One region of the Arthrobacter sp. V1I7 genome, then DNA from elsewhere that is predicted to be linked to it. Evidence: riboswitches for the same ligand, from Rfam matches in the RefSeq annotation. Region 1 holds a riboswitch; the other holds the start of a gene.

Region 1 (7,004 bases):
GCAAGGTAGCGCAGCAGCTCGGGGTTCTCGTCGCTGATCCTGGTGATCCGGCCGGTGTGGCCGTCGTCCAGCTCGTTCATCCGGTGGGCCGCCGGCATCAACACCGAGCCGTCAGCGGCAGGGATCGGGTCGCCGTGCGGGTCCCGGACCGGGTTGCCCAGCTTGGCGGCCATGCGTTCAATGAAGGTGTCCGAGACCGCGTGCTCCAGCAGTTCGGCCTCATCGTGGACCTCGTCCCAGCGGTAGCCCAGCTCCTGGACGAGGAAGGTTTCGATCAGCCGGTGACGGCGGACCATCAGCAGGGCCAGCCGGACGCCGTCGGCCGTCAGCGTGATCGCGCTGTAGGGCTGGTGGTCGACCAGGCCCTGGTCCTTGAGCTTGCGGACCATTTCGGAAACCGAGGAATTGGCAACGCCCAGCCGTTGGGCCAGCTGCGAGGAGGTGATGGGCTTGTCCTGCCACTCCGTGAAGGAGTAGATGACCTTGACATAGTCCTCGATGGAGGAGGATGGCGGGCTGGTCTTCACAGCCACAAGCCTACCGTCAGGCAGCCACGGATCAGGCCCGGAGGGCCCGCCAGGTCTGGGTCCGGTAGGGCAGCGGAAGCACCTCGTCGGGGGCGTGGCCCAGGTGCTCGTGCAGGTACCAGCCGAGGTTGGCCAGCACCTTGGCCCGCGTCGCCTCGCCGGCGGCAAGGTAGTAGCTCCGGGACTTTGCCAGGTCCAGAATGTCGGCAGTGGTCACCGGATCTTCCCAGCGGGTCAGGTGGCTCTCGAGGCCGGTGAACTCGGGCCCCAGGGGCGGCTTGAAGTGGGGTTTGTGGACGTCGCCGGCGTGCATGATCCGGGAGAGCCGGTGAACCCACGGAACGGACGTGTCCAGCTGGTTCCAGACCAGCCCCAGGACGCCGTGCGGGCGGAGGATCCGGGCGGTCTCGGTGCTGGCGCGGAGCGGATCGCACCAGTGCCAGGCCTGCGCGACGGTCACCAGGTCGAAGGCTTCCGCGGCCAGCCCCGTGTCTTCGGCGGTGCCTTCGACGGCGGCCACGCCCGGCAGCGTCCGCCGGAGCTGCTCCAGCATGTCGGCGGAAGGGTCGACGGCGACAGTGTGCAGCCCGCGTTCGACCAGGAGGGCCGTGAACTTTCCCGTCCCGGCCCCGATGTCCGCTGCGTCGTTCGCGCCGGCGGGGATCAGCCAGTCTGCCGACTCGCCGGGATAGCCCGGCCGGGCGCGCTCGTAGTGCGCGCCGCCGTCCTGGAAACTCTGCCCGAGCTCCTGGCGTCGCTCGGAGTGCAGTTTAGGGCCACCGTGCAGTTTAGGGCCACTGTGCAGTCTCAGGCCACCGGGTGCCACGTGCGATCTCCTTCGGGCAAGGTCTGGTGGGTACCTTTCGAATGTACCGCATGCGGACCAGCCCGCGTTTCCTGCCTTAGTCCACCTCGGCGCACGGCGCGGCGCCGGCCGTACCCGGGGTGTTCGGTGCCCAGTGCGGGTAGCTGCGGTTGTCATTCGACGGAACCCAGCGGCCCGCGTCGACGACGTAGTCCCAGCCGAGGCCGGTCTGCCGCAGCTCCTGGATTCCGGCCAGGAGCCGCTGCGCGTCCTCGAGCCGCGAGCCGACGCCGAAGCTGGCCCGCAGCGATCCGGAGGGCAGGCCCAGCCGCTTGAGCAGCGGGTGGGCGCAGAACCGGCCGTCGCGCAGGCCGATGCCGTGTTCGGCGGACAGGTACGCGGCCACCAGTCCGGCGTCGTAGCCTTCCACCGAAAAGTTGACGACGCCGATCGTGCCGGCGCCCTGGCCGCGGTCTTCAGCGTCGGTGTCCGCGAAGATCTGGTGCACCGTCACGCCGTCGATCCGTCGAAGGCCCTCGACGAGGAAGGAACGGATTGCGTTCTCGTGGGCGTGCCACTGTGTCTGGTCCAGGGCCGCGATGACCTGGGTGGCCTTGGCCAGGGCGGCGGCGCCGAGGACGTTGGGCGAACCGCCCTCGTGCCGCGCCGGGCCGGTGGTCCAGCTGACGGTGTCGAGCCGGGCGTCGCTGACCGCGCCGCCGCCGGCCAGGTGCGGGGTGCCGGCGTCCAGCCAGTCGGGGCGGCCCACCAGCACGCCGGCACCGAACGGCGCGTAGAGCTTGTGGCCGGAAAAGGCGAGGTAGTCGACGTCGTCGGCGGCGATGTCGATGCGCCGGTGCGGGGGCCAGCTGGGCGGCGTCCACGACGATCCGGGCGCCGTACTCGTGGGCCAGGGCGGCCAGGGCGCGGACCGGCAGGATCTCTCCGGTGACGTTGGAGGCGCCGGTGACGGCGAGCAGGCTGACGCCGCCGTCCGCGAGCTGCCCGCGCAGCTTTTCGAGGGTCTCCGCAATCGTGGGGGCGGCCACGACGCTGCGGTGCGGCACCGTCTGCCATGGCAGCAGGTTGGCGTGGTGTTCGATATCGAGGTAGAGGACCTCGCCGGTGTGCCGGCCGTTTTCGACCGGCAGGCAGCCGGCCAGCAGGTTCAGCGAGTCGGTGGTGTTGCGGGTGAAGATCACGGAGTCGTCGGCACGTCCGCTGACAAACTCACGGACGATGTTGCGGGCGTTCTCGTAGACCGACGTGCTGATCTGCGAGGCGTAGCCGGCGCCGCGGTGGACGCTGGCGTAGTACGGCAGGATCTCGTTCAGGTAGGCCGACACGACGGACAGGGCGGGGGCGGAGGCTCCGTAGTCCAGGTTGGCGTAGCGGACGTGGCCGCCCTGGATCAGCGGCGCCTGGATCTCCGCCCCGGTGACCGCGGCGAGCGGCTGGCCGGCAACGGCGAAGCGGTCGCTGAGTGCCGCCTCCGTCGCGGAGCCGAAACCGGGGGTGGCGGGAAAAGTTGCAGTAGTCATGGGACCTCGCTCGAAAAAGGATCCCGTGCACCGGTGATCCGCGCTTGCCGGGTCCGTTCCGGACCGGCCAGGTCGTCACCCGGGGCACCCCACCGCGAATGGAGGGTTGCCGGCCAGCAAACCGGGGTTTAGCGCTGGCACTCGTGACCTGCTTCGAGCGTAGGACATCCCTGCCGCCGGAGAAAAGGCGGGCAGGAATGTGAAGCGTTTTGTTACGCCCTTTGCATCCCGGGCGGCACCTGGGCCGGTTGCGCAGCGCCGGCTACGGCGACGGGCCTCATCGGGCTGCCGAGCTGAACCGTGAGGCCGAACAAGGCGTCCAAGGCTGCGGCGTATTCGTCCTGACGGCCCTCGGTGGCCAGTTCCCGGGCGCGGACCGCGGGGAGATAGAGCAGACGCCGGACCAGGCGCCGCAGGGCAAAATTCACCTCGTCCGCTGAGGCGCCGCAGCCGTGTTGTTTGCTGACGCGCTCCATTTCGAGGTCGAGGACCCGGTGGATGTGCCGGCGCAGCGCGACGACGGCGGCGTCGACGACCCGGCTCGCCTCCTGTTCCTCGAAGCGCAGCGCGGCCTGCCGGACCAAAGCGCGGGCGAGGCGAAGCACCTCGGCGTCCGCCGGGGGAGCCGCATGCTGTACCGATTCCAGCGTAATGAGTTCAATGCCTGGCAGCTCCGCCACCCGCGGATCGAAATCATGACTGGGGGCGAGATCGATGATGGTGAGCGGACGGGCCGTGTCCGCCCTCCAACGCAGCAGCGAGGCGGAATCGATGCGCGTCCCTGTGCCGCTGCAGCCGATGACGAGGTCCGCACGGGCCACGGCCGATGGCAGCTGCAGGGCCGAAAGGGCGGTCCCTCCCCGGGCAGCGACAAAGGCATCCGCGCGGCCGGATTGGGAAAAAACGGAGATGGCGGAACACTGCCGGCCCCTGAGAATCTCCGCGATACAGGCGGCGTAGGCTCCGGTCCCGAAGAGGACCACGGACACATCGGCCGGGCCCGGCTGACCGGATCCGGCGGCAAGGTCCAGGGCCACGGACGCTATGGACCTGCTGGCACTGCGGAGCGAAGTCTGGGCCCCCACGTCCTTGGCCGTGCGGGAGGCCGCCTGGAACAGCCGGCCCAGACGCCCGCTGACGGTACCCGCAGCCTGGGCATCGGCGAAGGACCGCCGGACCTGGCCGGCGACTTCGCGCTCACCCACGACAACCGAATCCAGGCCGGCTGCAACGGCGAAGAGATGCTCCGTGGCCGACGGACCCTGGACGTGCTCGAAGAGGGAGTCGAGCCGGGAACCGGGCAGGCCGGTGCAGAAGGAGAGAGTGACCAGCACTTCGGCGCGGGCGGTGTCCGCATATGCCGACGACGGGACCTCGCAGTAGATTTCGAAACGGTTGCAGGTGGACAGGACCACGGACCCGGAAATGGCGGCGCTGCTGGCCAGGAGGTGCGGAGCGAGCTCGGCGGAAGCGGCGTGCAGCCGGGCCGCGGATTCGATGTCCAGGTCACGGTACTTCGCGACGAGCACCAGCAGAGCGGGGCAGTCCGCGGAGTTCCGGAGTTCGGGATCCACGGGTAGAAACGTTTCAGGCACGGTTGCTCTCCTCCCAACAGATGCCCCCACTATCTGCAGTCCGGCGGTGAGTCCGCCGCCGTGGACAGCGTCATACAGGAGGCTTGGGGATTCCTTGAGGAGCCGGGCCAGCCGGGGAGCCCGGCCAGGAAAACAACGACGGCGGCTGCCCCGCCCTGGGAGCATCCGCCGTCGGCCGGGGGTTCGGCTTACAGCAGGTCGTCGAGGCCCGGGTTGAGCCGCTTGAGGACCTCCGAGTGCAGGATGGAGTTGGTCGCCAGGGCGTTGCCGCCGAAGGGCCCGTCCTCGCCCTCGAGGGAGGTGAAGCGGCCGCCGGCTTCCGTGACGATCGGGACCAGGGCTGCCATGTCGTACAGGTTCAGTTCCGGCTCGCAGGCGATGTCGACGGCGCCCTCCGCCACCAGGCAGTAGGACCAGAAGTCGCCGTAGGCGCGCGTGCGCCAGACTTCCTCGGTCAGGCCGATGAACTCGTCGAGGTTCCCGCGTTCCTTCCAGCCGCCCAGGCTCGAGTAGGACAGCGAGGCGTCCGAGAGCTCGGAGATGTTGGAGACTTTCAGCCGGGTCGCGGAAGCGAGCGAACGCCCGGTGTAGGCGCCCGCACCCTTGGCCGCCCACCAGCGCTTGCCCAGCGCCGGGGCGCTGACGACGCCGACGACCGGCTCGCCCTCGTCCACGAGGGCGATCAGGGTGGCCCAGACCGGGACACCCCGGACGAAGTTCTTGGTCCCGTCGATCGGGTCGATGATCCAGCGCCGGGAGCCGTGGCCGGAGCTGCCGAATTCCTCGCCGAGGACGGCATCGCGCGGCCGGGAGCGGGACAGCTGGCCGCGGATGGCTTCCTCGGCGGACTTGTCGGCATCGGTGACCGGGGTCAGGTCGGGCTTCGTTTCAATCCGAAGGTCGAGCGCCTTGAAGCGGCTCATGGTCTGGGAATCTACGGAATCTGCCAGTACATGGGCAAGGCGCAGGTCATCGTTATAGCTCGAAGCGGGTTGGCTCATGGTTCCAAGCTACCGCCAAAGCGGGCGGCCCGCCGGGAGGCCACGTTCCCGGAGGCTCAGGAAACGGTGCCGAGTTCCTTGACGTCCTGCGCTTCCATCCGCGGGTCCGTGCCCAGCAGGCGGCGCAGGGAGGCGAGCCGGGCCGGGCCGGACGGTCCCGCATGGCCTGCCGTCACCCAGGCGTCCACGCCGCAGTTGACGGCGCTGGCGTCATGCTTGCAGCCCCGCTCACAGGCGTCGGTGCCGGGCTCGAGGTCCGGGAAGGACCGCAGGATCCGGTCCGGATCCACATGCGCCAGGCCGAAGGAGCGGATACCGGGAGTGTCGATGATCCAGCTGCCGGCCGGCGCCTCGTTGACCTTAAGCGCCAGTGCCGAGGAGGAGGTGTGCCGGCCCCGGCCGGTCACCGCGTTGACGCCGCCGGTGGCGCGCTCGGCACCGGTGAGGGCGTTGACCATGGTGGACTTGCCGACGCCGGAGTGGCCGAGCATGACCGTCACCTTGCCGTCGAGGTGGCCGCGCAGCTGCGACACCGCGTCCTTGTCCAGCCGGGCGGACAGCCCGTCGTCCGAGCGTGCATCGATGCCGGAGGCGGCCGAATCCGCCGTCTTGCTGATGATGACCGGGAAGTCCAGGTGCCGGTAGTTGGCGAGCAGCTCGGCGGGATCCTTGACGTCGGCTTTGGTCACCAGCAGCAGCGGGTCGATGCCGGCGTCGTACGCCGCCACGAGGGCACGGTCGATGAACCCCGTCCGCGGCTCGGGATTGGCGGCCGCCACCACGATCACGAGCTGGTCGGCGTTGGCGACGACGGCGCGTTCGATCGGGTCGGTGTCATCGGCACTGCGCCGCAGCAGCGTCCTGCGGTCCTGGATCTTCACCAGCCGGGCCAGGGTGTCCGGTTCACCGGTGACATCACCCACGAGCGAGACGAAGTCGCCGGCCACCACGGGGTTGCGGCGCAGCTCCCGGGCCCGGGCCGCGATGATGGTCCGCTCCGATCCGGCGCCCTCGTCAACGATGGCGGTGTAACGGCCCCGGTCAACGGTGATGATCCGGCCGGTGACGGCGTCGTCATGGCTGGGACGGTCCTTGGTGCGCGGCCGGGTGCCCTTCTTGTTGGGACGGATCCGGACGTCCGATTCGTCCCAGGAATCAGTGCTGCGGGCCACGGGCGGCGTCCTTCTCCTGGGCGCCGGGCACTGCGGGGTCCGCCGGGCCCGCCTCGTCGGCGCTGCCCTGGGCGAGCATGGCTTCCCAGAGCCGGGGGAAGTCCGGCATGGTCTTGGCCGTGGTGGCGATGTCCTCGACCTCGACGCCGGGTACCGCCAGGCCCAGGATGGCCCCGGCAGTGGCCATCCGGTGGTCGGCATAGCTGTGGACGACACCGCCGTGCAGCGCGGCCGGGCGGATGATGAGCCCGTCGCCGGTTTCCTCGGCGTCCCCGCCGAGGCGGTTGATCTCGGCCACGAGCGCAGCCAGCCGGTCCGTTTCGTGCCCCCGGAGATGGGCAATGCCGCTCAGTCGGGACGGGC
Region 2 (7,004 bases), 1.9 Mb from region 1:
CCGCGCAACAGTTTCCAGGCCACCAGCATCTTCGCCCAGCTCGAGGCCGTCCGACGCGGCGCGGGTATCGGGCTGCTGCCCAATTTCATGGTGGTGGGGAACCCGGACTTCCTGCCGGTCCTGCCCGACGACTTCCAGCGCCAGCTTCCCATCTGGGCGGTGGCACGCTCGGAATCGCTGCGCTCCGCCCCCGTGCAGGCCGTGATCGAGGCGGTCCGGATCGAGATTTCCGAACGCCAGGCAGTGCTCGCCGGCTGAGGCCGTGCGACGAGGAAACCGCAACCCGACAACAACAGCCCTCGTCCCCGCGGAACGGGGACAAGGGCTGTTGTCGTCTGTTGGAAGTTACCGGCTGCTGGTTACTTCCTGGCTGCTACTTCCTGACTGCTGTTTTTGCCGTTCATTTCTTGCCGATTATTTCTTGCCGGTGGCAAGCAGGTCCGCGGTGCCCTGGGCATCGGCGGCGTCGACGTCGTGGAGCGAGATCCCGCGGGTTTCCTTGAGCATGAACACCGCGAAGACGGTCACCATGCAGGCGCCGAGGAGGTAGAGCGCCACCGGTACGGAGGACTTGAACTGGCTCAGCAGCGCGGTGGCGATGATCGGAGCCAGCGAACCGGCCACGATCGAGGTGACCTGGTAGCCGAGCGAGACGCCGGAGTAGCGCATCCGGGTCGGGAACATCTCCGCCATGATGGCCGGCTGCCCGGCGTACATGAGGGCATGGAACAGCAGGCCGATGGTGATGGCGGCCAGGATGATGAGGTCGTTCTTGGTGTCCATCATCGGGAAGGCGAAGAAGCCCCAGGTGCCGCCGAGGATGGCGCCGGCCATGTAGACCGGCTTGCGGCCGTAGGCGTCCGAGAGCTTGCCGACCATCGGCACCGCGCAGAAGTGGATGAAGTGCGCGATCAGCAGGAGCAGCAGGATCCGGGACGTGTCGGTCTGGACGATGATCTTCAGGTAGGTGATGGAGAAGGTGACCACGAGGTAGTAGAGGATGTTCTCCGCGAAGCGCAGGCCCATGGCGGTGAAGACGCCGCGCGGGTAGCGGCGGAAGACCTCGGCGACGCCATAGCCCTTGTGCTCAACGACAACTTCCTTGCGGGCCTCCAGGAAGATGGGGGCGTCCTGGACCTTGGTGCGGATGTAGTAGCCGACGATCACGATCACGGCGGAGAGCCAGAACGCCACGCGCCAGCCCCAGCTGAGGAATTCGGCGGGAGAGAGCAGCGAGGACAGCGCGAAAAGCACACCGGTGGCGAGCAGGTTGCCCATCGGAACTGCGGACTGCGGCCAGGAGGACCAGAAGCCGCGGGACTTGCTGGGGCTGTGCTCGGCCACGAGGAGGACCGCGCCGCCCCATTCGCCGCCGACGGCGAAGCCCTGGACGAAGCGGAGGAAGACGAGCAGGGCCGGCGCCCAGTAGCCGATCTGCTGGAACGTCGGGAGGCAGCCCATGGCGAAGGTAGCGACGCCGACCAGGATGATGCTGAGCTGGAGGAGCTGCTTGCGGCCGAACTTGTCGCCGAAGTGGCCGAAGACGATGCCGCCGATGGGGCGGGCCACGAAGCCGACGGCGTACGTCACGAAGGCGGCAATGATGCCGTCCAGCTCGGTGCCGGAATTCGGGAAGAACAGCTTGCCGAAGACGAGGGTAGCGGCCGAGGCATAGAGGAAGAACTCGTACCATTCAACAACGGTGCCGGCCATGGAGGCCGTCACCACCTTCCTCAGGCCGGACGACTTGACGTCGGGCTCTTCGGGGCGCCTGGCGGCGTTTTGCGTGCTCATTTCGACTCCTTCGGTGTCTCCGTCGACACACTATGGACCAGCGGGAGGACGACGCCTGTGATTTGGACCACCCGGCGTCATTCTCAACGAGTATGGTCCCTCCCGGCCTCAGCCTCAACGGCCATTAGTGCAGAGCGCGTCTGCAAAAATGCACAAGTTCGCCCGTTTTGCTTGAAGCGGTGGCGGTTTTAGGGCAGGGCCTAGCCGAAGAAGTTCTCCCGGAGCTGCCCGTTGAGCTGGCCGATCTCGGTCAGGAAACCGTCGTGGCCGATCGGTGCCTGGATCACCTGCACCTCCACGGTCCCGGGCAGGGCCTCCGCGAGGGCGCGGGACTGGGCCGGGAAATACAGCCGGTCCGAGTCCACGGCTGCCACCAGGAACTCCGCCGTGGACGGCGCCAGGGCCTCCTCGAGTGCCCCGCGGCCGCGGCTGACGTCGTGGCTCATGAGGGCCTCGGTGATGGCGATATAGCTGTTCGCGTCGAATCGCCGGACGAGTTTGTTGCCCTGGTGGTCGAGGTAGCTTTCCACCTGGTAACGGCCCCGGCCGGACAGCGACCCGGCCTGCAACGGGGCCTCTGATTCCTGGGCATTCCGGCCGAAGCGTCCGTCCAGCTCGGCCGCGGAGCGGTAGGTGATGTGCGCGATGCGCCGTGCCAGGGCAAGGCCCGCCTCGGGTCCCGGGCCGCCGTAGTAGTCCCCGCCGTTGAAGCCGGGATCCTGGCGGATGGCGAGCGTCTGGGCCTGGGCGAAAGCGATCTGTTCGGCGGTGCTGCTGGCTCCGATGGAAATCACGGCGCAGCGCCGGACCCGCTCCGGGAAGGTCACGGCCCACTCCAGGGCGCGGGCCCCGCCGAGGGATCCGCCCAGGACCGCGTACCAGCTCCGGATGCCGAGGGCGTCCGCCAGCCGGGCTTCGGCTGCCGTGGTGTCGCGCAGGGTCACCAGCGGGAACCGGGAGCCCCAGGGTTTTCCGTCCGGAGCGGTCGTGGAGGGCCCGGTGGAGCCGTAGCAGCCGCCCAGGATGTTGATGGAGACCACGAAGTACCGGTCGGTGTCCACTGGGGCTCCGGGGCCGGCGAGCTGTTCCCACCAGCCGGGCTCCTCGCTGGCACCGCGGGTGACGTGGGTGTCGCCGGTGAGCGCATGCTCGATCAGCACCGCGTTGGAGCGGTCCGCGTTGAGGGTTCCCCAGGTTTCATAGGCGAGGGTGACATCGGGCAGCCGGGAGCCGGACTCGAGCTCAAGGTCACCGATCCGGAGATATTGCACCGTCCCGTCAGGAACGGTGCCAGGACCTGCCACCGCTGCTGGGCGGCTGGCCGGCGTGTCGGCGGTGATGCTTATGGGTGCACCCGTGCGGGTGGCGGCAATCGTCATGTGGGACCTCACTTCGCGCTTGCCCGCCGTCGGCAGACCGGCAGGCCAGGTCTTCACCCGGGGCACCCCGCCGCAAAAGGAGGGTTGCCGGCCAGCAAGCCGGGGCTGTCACTGGCACTCATGACCTGCCTCGAGTTTACGAAACGTTGCGCCGTTGTGGCGAAGATTGTGACGGCTATGTGACTCCCGGCCTGGTTCCGGTGCCCCAGCGCGCGGCCGCGGCACCGGAAACCGGCGAATCAGCCGGCCTTGGCCGCGCGGAAGCCGGCGTCGAGGTCGGCGAGGATGTCGTCAATGTGCTCCAGTCCCACGGAAAGCCGGACCAGGCCCGGATGGACGCCTGCGATGGTCTGCTGTTCGGGCGAGAGCTGGCTGTGGGTGGTGGAGGCCGGGTGGATGACCAGCGAACGCACGTCGCCGATGTTCGCCACGTGGGAGTGCAGCTCAAGGGCATCGACGAAGCGCTGGCCGGCCTCCGCTCCCCCGGCGAGAATGAACGAGACCACGGCTCCGGTGCCTTTAGGCCCATACTTGCGGCCGCGCTCATACCAGGGGCTGGATGGCAGCCCGGCGTAGGCAACCGATTCGACGTCGGCCCGGGCTTCGAGCCATTCGGCGACCCTGGTGGCGTTGGCAACGTGGCGCTCGACGCGCAGGCTCAGGGTCTCGATGCCCTGGGCGATGAGGAAGGCGTTGAACGGCGAGACGGCGGAGCCCAGGTCGCGCAGCAGCTGGACGCGCGCCTTGAGGATGTAGGAGAGGTTTGCGCCGAGCGCGCCGTCCTTGCCGAGGTCCCGCGCGTAGACGATGCCGTTGTAGGTCGGGTCGGGGGTGTTGAAGCCCGGGAACCGCTCCGGCTCGGCGCCGAAGTCGAAGTTGCCGGAGTCGACAATGACGCCAGCGATCGCGGCGCCGTGGCCGCCGAGGTACTTGGTGGCGGAGTGCACCACGATGTCCGCACCCCACTCGATCGGGCGGATCAGGTAGGGCGTGGAGAGGGTGTTGTCCACGATCAGCGGCACGCCGGCGTCGTGGGCCACGGCGGAAATTCCCTCAATGTCGAGGACGTCCTGGCGCGGGTTGGAGACCACCTCGCCGAAGAACAGTTTCGTGTTGGGCCGGACCGCACCGCGCCACTGCTCCAGATTGTCCGGATCCTCCACGAACGTCACGGAGATCCCGAATTTCTTCAGCGTATGGGCCAGCAGGTTGTAAGTTCCGCCGTACAGGCTGGGGCTGGCGACGACATGGTCACCGGCTTCCGCGATGTTGAGGATCGCGAAGGTCTCGGCGGCCTGGCCGGAGCTGAGCAGCAGCGCCCCGAGTCCGCCCTCCAGGCTCGCCACCCGCTGCTCCACGGCATCCTGGGTGGGATTGCCGATCCGGGTGTAGATCGGCGCAAGTTCGGCGAGCGCGAAGCGATTGGCTGCGCTTTCGGCGCTGGGAAACACGAACGACGTCGTCTGGTAGATGGGCAGGGAACGGGCGCCGGTGGCACTGTCCGGCTGCTGGCCGGCGTGGATCTGGCGGGTTTCAAAGGACCAGGCGTTGGACATCGGGATACTCCTCAGGACCGGGCACAGGCCGCCCCGGAGACCGTCGGCCCGGGTCGGTGCAGGCGCCGCGCTTGCCGGCCGGCGGGTGCCGGACGGCCAGGTCTTCACCCGGGGCACCCCACCGCGAAACGAGGGTTGCCGGCCAGCGAGCCGGGGCTGTCCGCTGGCACTCATGACCTGGCTTCAGTGTAGGAACGGCTTGCGGGCCCTGGATAGCTTTGTGACGAAGATGAAGTCTGCGCTCCGGTCCTGGTCCGGTCTTCGTCCGGCCGCCATGATTGGCCGCACGCAGCCAGGCAGTCCGACACCGTCAAAACGGCATCCCACCTCACTTAGGGTCACCTAAGCTGAGAGCCCCATCACAAAGTGCCAAGATGAGGGCATGCGCATGGATCACGTCTCTTACGCCTGTGAACGAGATGGCTTGGCAGCCACCACCGAACGTATTGCAACTGCCCTCGGCGTCGACGCCGTGAAGGGCGGAGTACACCCCCGCTTCGGGACCCGCAACATGATCATCCCCCTCGCGGGACACAAATACCTCGAAGTCGTCGAGGTCCTGAACCACCCCGCCTCGGACAAGGCTCCGTTCGGCCAGGCCGTACGCGCCCGCTCCGAATCTGGCGGCGGCTGGATGGGCTGGTGCGTCGAGGTTGACGACCTGGCACCGTTCGAGGACCGGCTCGGCCGCGCCGCCGTCAACGGCAACCGGAAGTTCCCCGACGGCCGCGAGCTTGTCTGGAAGCAGATCGGCATCCTGGGGCTCATCGCCGATCCCCAGGTTCCCTACATGCTCAAGTGGGAGGGCGATCCGGAACTGCACCCGTCCAACGCCTACCCGAGCGACGTCAAGATGACTGCGCTGACCATCGCCGGCTCGGCGGACCGCGTCACGGAGTGGCTGGGCGAACCGGTGGAGAAGCCGCTGGAAGATGTCGCCGTCAACTGGCTGGCCCCGCACGGCACGCCCGGCATCCTGTCCGTCACCTTCGAGACGTCTGCCGGAGCCGTCACCATCTGAGGCCCTTCACGGCCCTGACACTTCGGCCGCCATCAGCGGGTGCCAATGACGTCACCCACCGATGGCGGCCGAATTCTTTTAAGGCTCAGCCCAGGCCGATGGCCTTGCCGAAGAGGCTGAAGCCGACGAACGCCACGATGTCCAGCAGCGCATGGGCAATGACGAGCGGCATCACCCGGCGGGTCCGGGTGTAGACCAGGGCGAAAACCACGCCCATCACCGCGTTGCCGATGAACGGGCCGAAGCCTTGGTAGAGGTGGTAGCTGCCGCGGAGCATGGCGCTCGCGAAGATGGCCAGGGGCATGCTCCAGCCGAACTTGCCCAGCCGGTCCAGCAGGTAGCCCACCACGATGACTTCCTCCACAATCCCGTGCCGCACCGCGGAAAGGATCAGCACCGGCACCGTCCACCAATAGGCGTCCAATGCGCTCGGGATGATCGTCGTCGTGATCCCCAGCGCCCGGCCCGCAGCGTAAAGGCCCAGCGAGGGGATTCCGATCAGCGCCGCCAGGCCCAGTCCCTGCAGCAGGTCCTTTCCGGGCCTGGCAAAGTCGAAGCCCAGCTTACGGAAGGCTGTGCCGCCGGACCCGCTGTTTCCGGACAGGCCGCCGCTTCCGGGCAGGCGGTGCTCGGTGAGGAAGTAGATCACGAGGACCACCGGCACCAGCGCAAAGACGATGTCCAGCAGCTGGTAGGTCAGGTCGAAGTACTCGCGGCTGCTTTGCGGGCGGTTCAGCGTGGAGGTCCCCTCCGCCAGCGGCGCCCTGGTCATCTTGTCCAGCAGCTGCACCACGGAGTACACGGCCGACTGCCCCAGCGACAGACCCAGGACAATCCAGACTTCGATCCGAAGCCGGCGGCGTGAAGGAACCAACATGTTCCTATCTTGCCTGCAGTTGCTGGCAGTTGCTTGCTTCCGGGCTCTTCCCCGGCCGGCGCCCCAGGCGGACTTATGCTTGGGAGCTATGAGTGCGCCCGGCAAAATCATTATGATCCGGCACGGCCAGTCCGCCGCCAACGCCGACACCTCGATCTACAACCGGGTGCCGGATTACCGGATTCCGCTGACCGAGCTGGGCCTCGGGCAGGCCCGGGCTGCCGGCGAACAGGTCCGGCGCCTGCTGGACGGCCGGCGGGTCTGCGTCTACGTGTCCCCCTACCTTCGGGCCTACCAGACCCTGGAGGCACTCGACCTCGGGCCGCTGACCGAACGGGTGATCGAGGAACCGCGGCTGCGGGAGCAGGACTGGGCGA

What was found. Region 1 has a riboswitch for S-adenosylmethionine ahead of QFZ69_RS05600 (aminotransferase class V-fold PLP-dependent enzyme). Riboswitches for the same ligand answer to the same signal wherever they lie in the genome.
Region 2: linked by a shared signal. The riboswitch ahead of QFZ69_RS14310 (homoserine O-acetyltransferase) and the one ahead of QFZ69_RS05600 (aminotransferase class V-fold PLP-dependent enzyme) in region 1 are both predicted to bind S-adenosylmethionine.

Annotation. Positions count from the first base shown of each region.
Region 1 covers NZ_JAUSYS010000001.1:1,181,796-1,188,799, forward strand. The annotation lists gene QFZ69_RS05590 (metal-dependent transcriptional regulator) at 1-527, opposite strand, end outside; gene QFZ69_RS05595 (class I SAM-dependent methyltransferase) at 559-1,353, opposite strand; partial or broken gene QFZ69_RS05600 (aminotransferase class V-fold PLP-dependent enzyme) at 1,430-2,873, opposite strand; SAM riboswitch class IV at 2,909-3,022, opposite strand; gene QFZ69_RS05605 (glutamyl-tRNA reductase) at 3,086-4,468, opposite strand; gene hisN (histidinol-phosphatase) at 4,657-5,469, opposite strand; gene QFZ69_RS05615 (ribosome small subunit-dependent GTPase A) at 5,526-6,641, opposite strand; gene aroA (3-phosphoshikimate 1-carboxyvinyltransferase) at 6,625-7,004, opposite strand, start outside.
Region 2 covers NZ_JAUSYS010000001.1:3,099,464-3,106,467, forward strand. The annotation lists gene QFZ69_RS14300 (LysR family transcriptional regulator) at 1-258, shown strand, start outside; gene QFZ69_RS14305 (MFS transporter) at 415-1,794, opposite strand; gene QFZ69_RS14310 (homoserine O-acetyltransferase) at 1,995-3,173, opposite strand; SAM riboswitch class IV at 3,184-3,299, opposite strand; gene QFZ69_RS14315 (bifunctional o-acetylhomoserine/o-acetylserine sulfhydrylase) at 3,413-4,729, opposite strand; SAM riboswitch class IV at 4,792-4,907, opposite strand; gene QFZ69_RS14320 (VOC family protein) at 5,112-5,750, shown strand; gene QFZ69_RS14325 (CPBP family intramembrane glutamic endopeptidase) at 5,836-6,627, opposite strand; gene QFZ69_RS14330 (histidine phosphatase family protein) at 6,716-7,004, shown strand, end outside.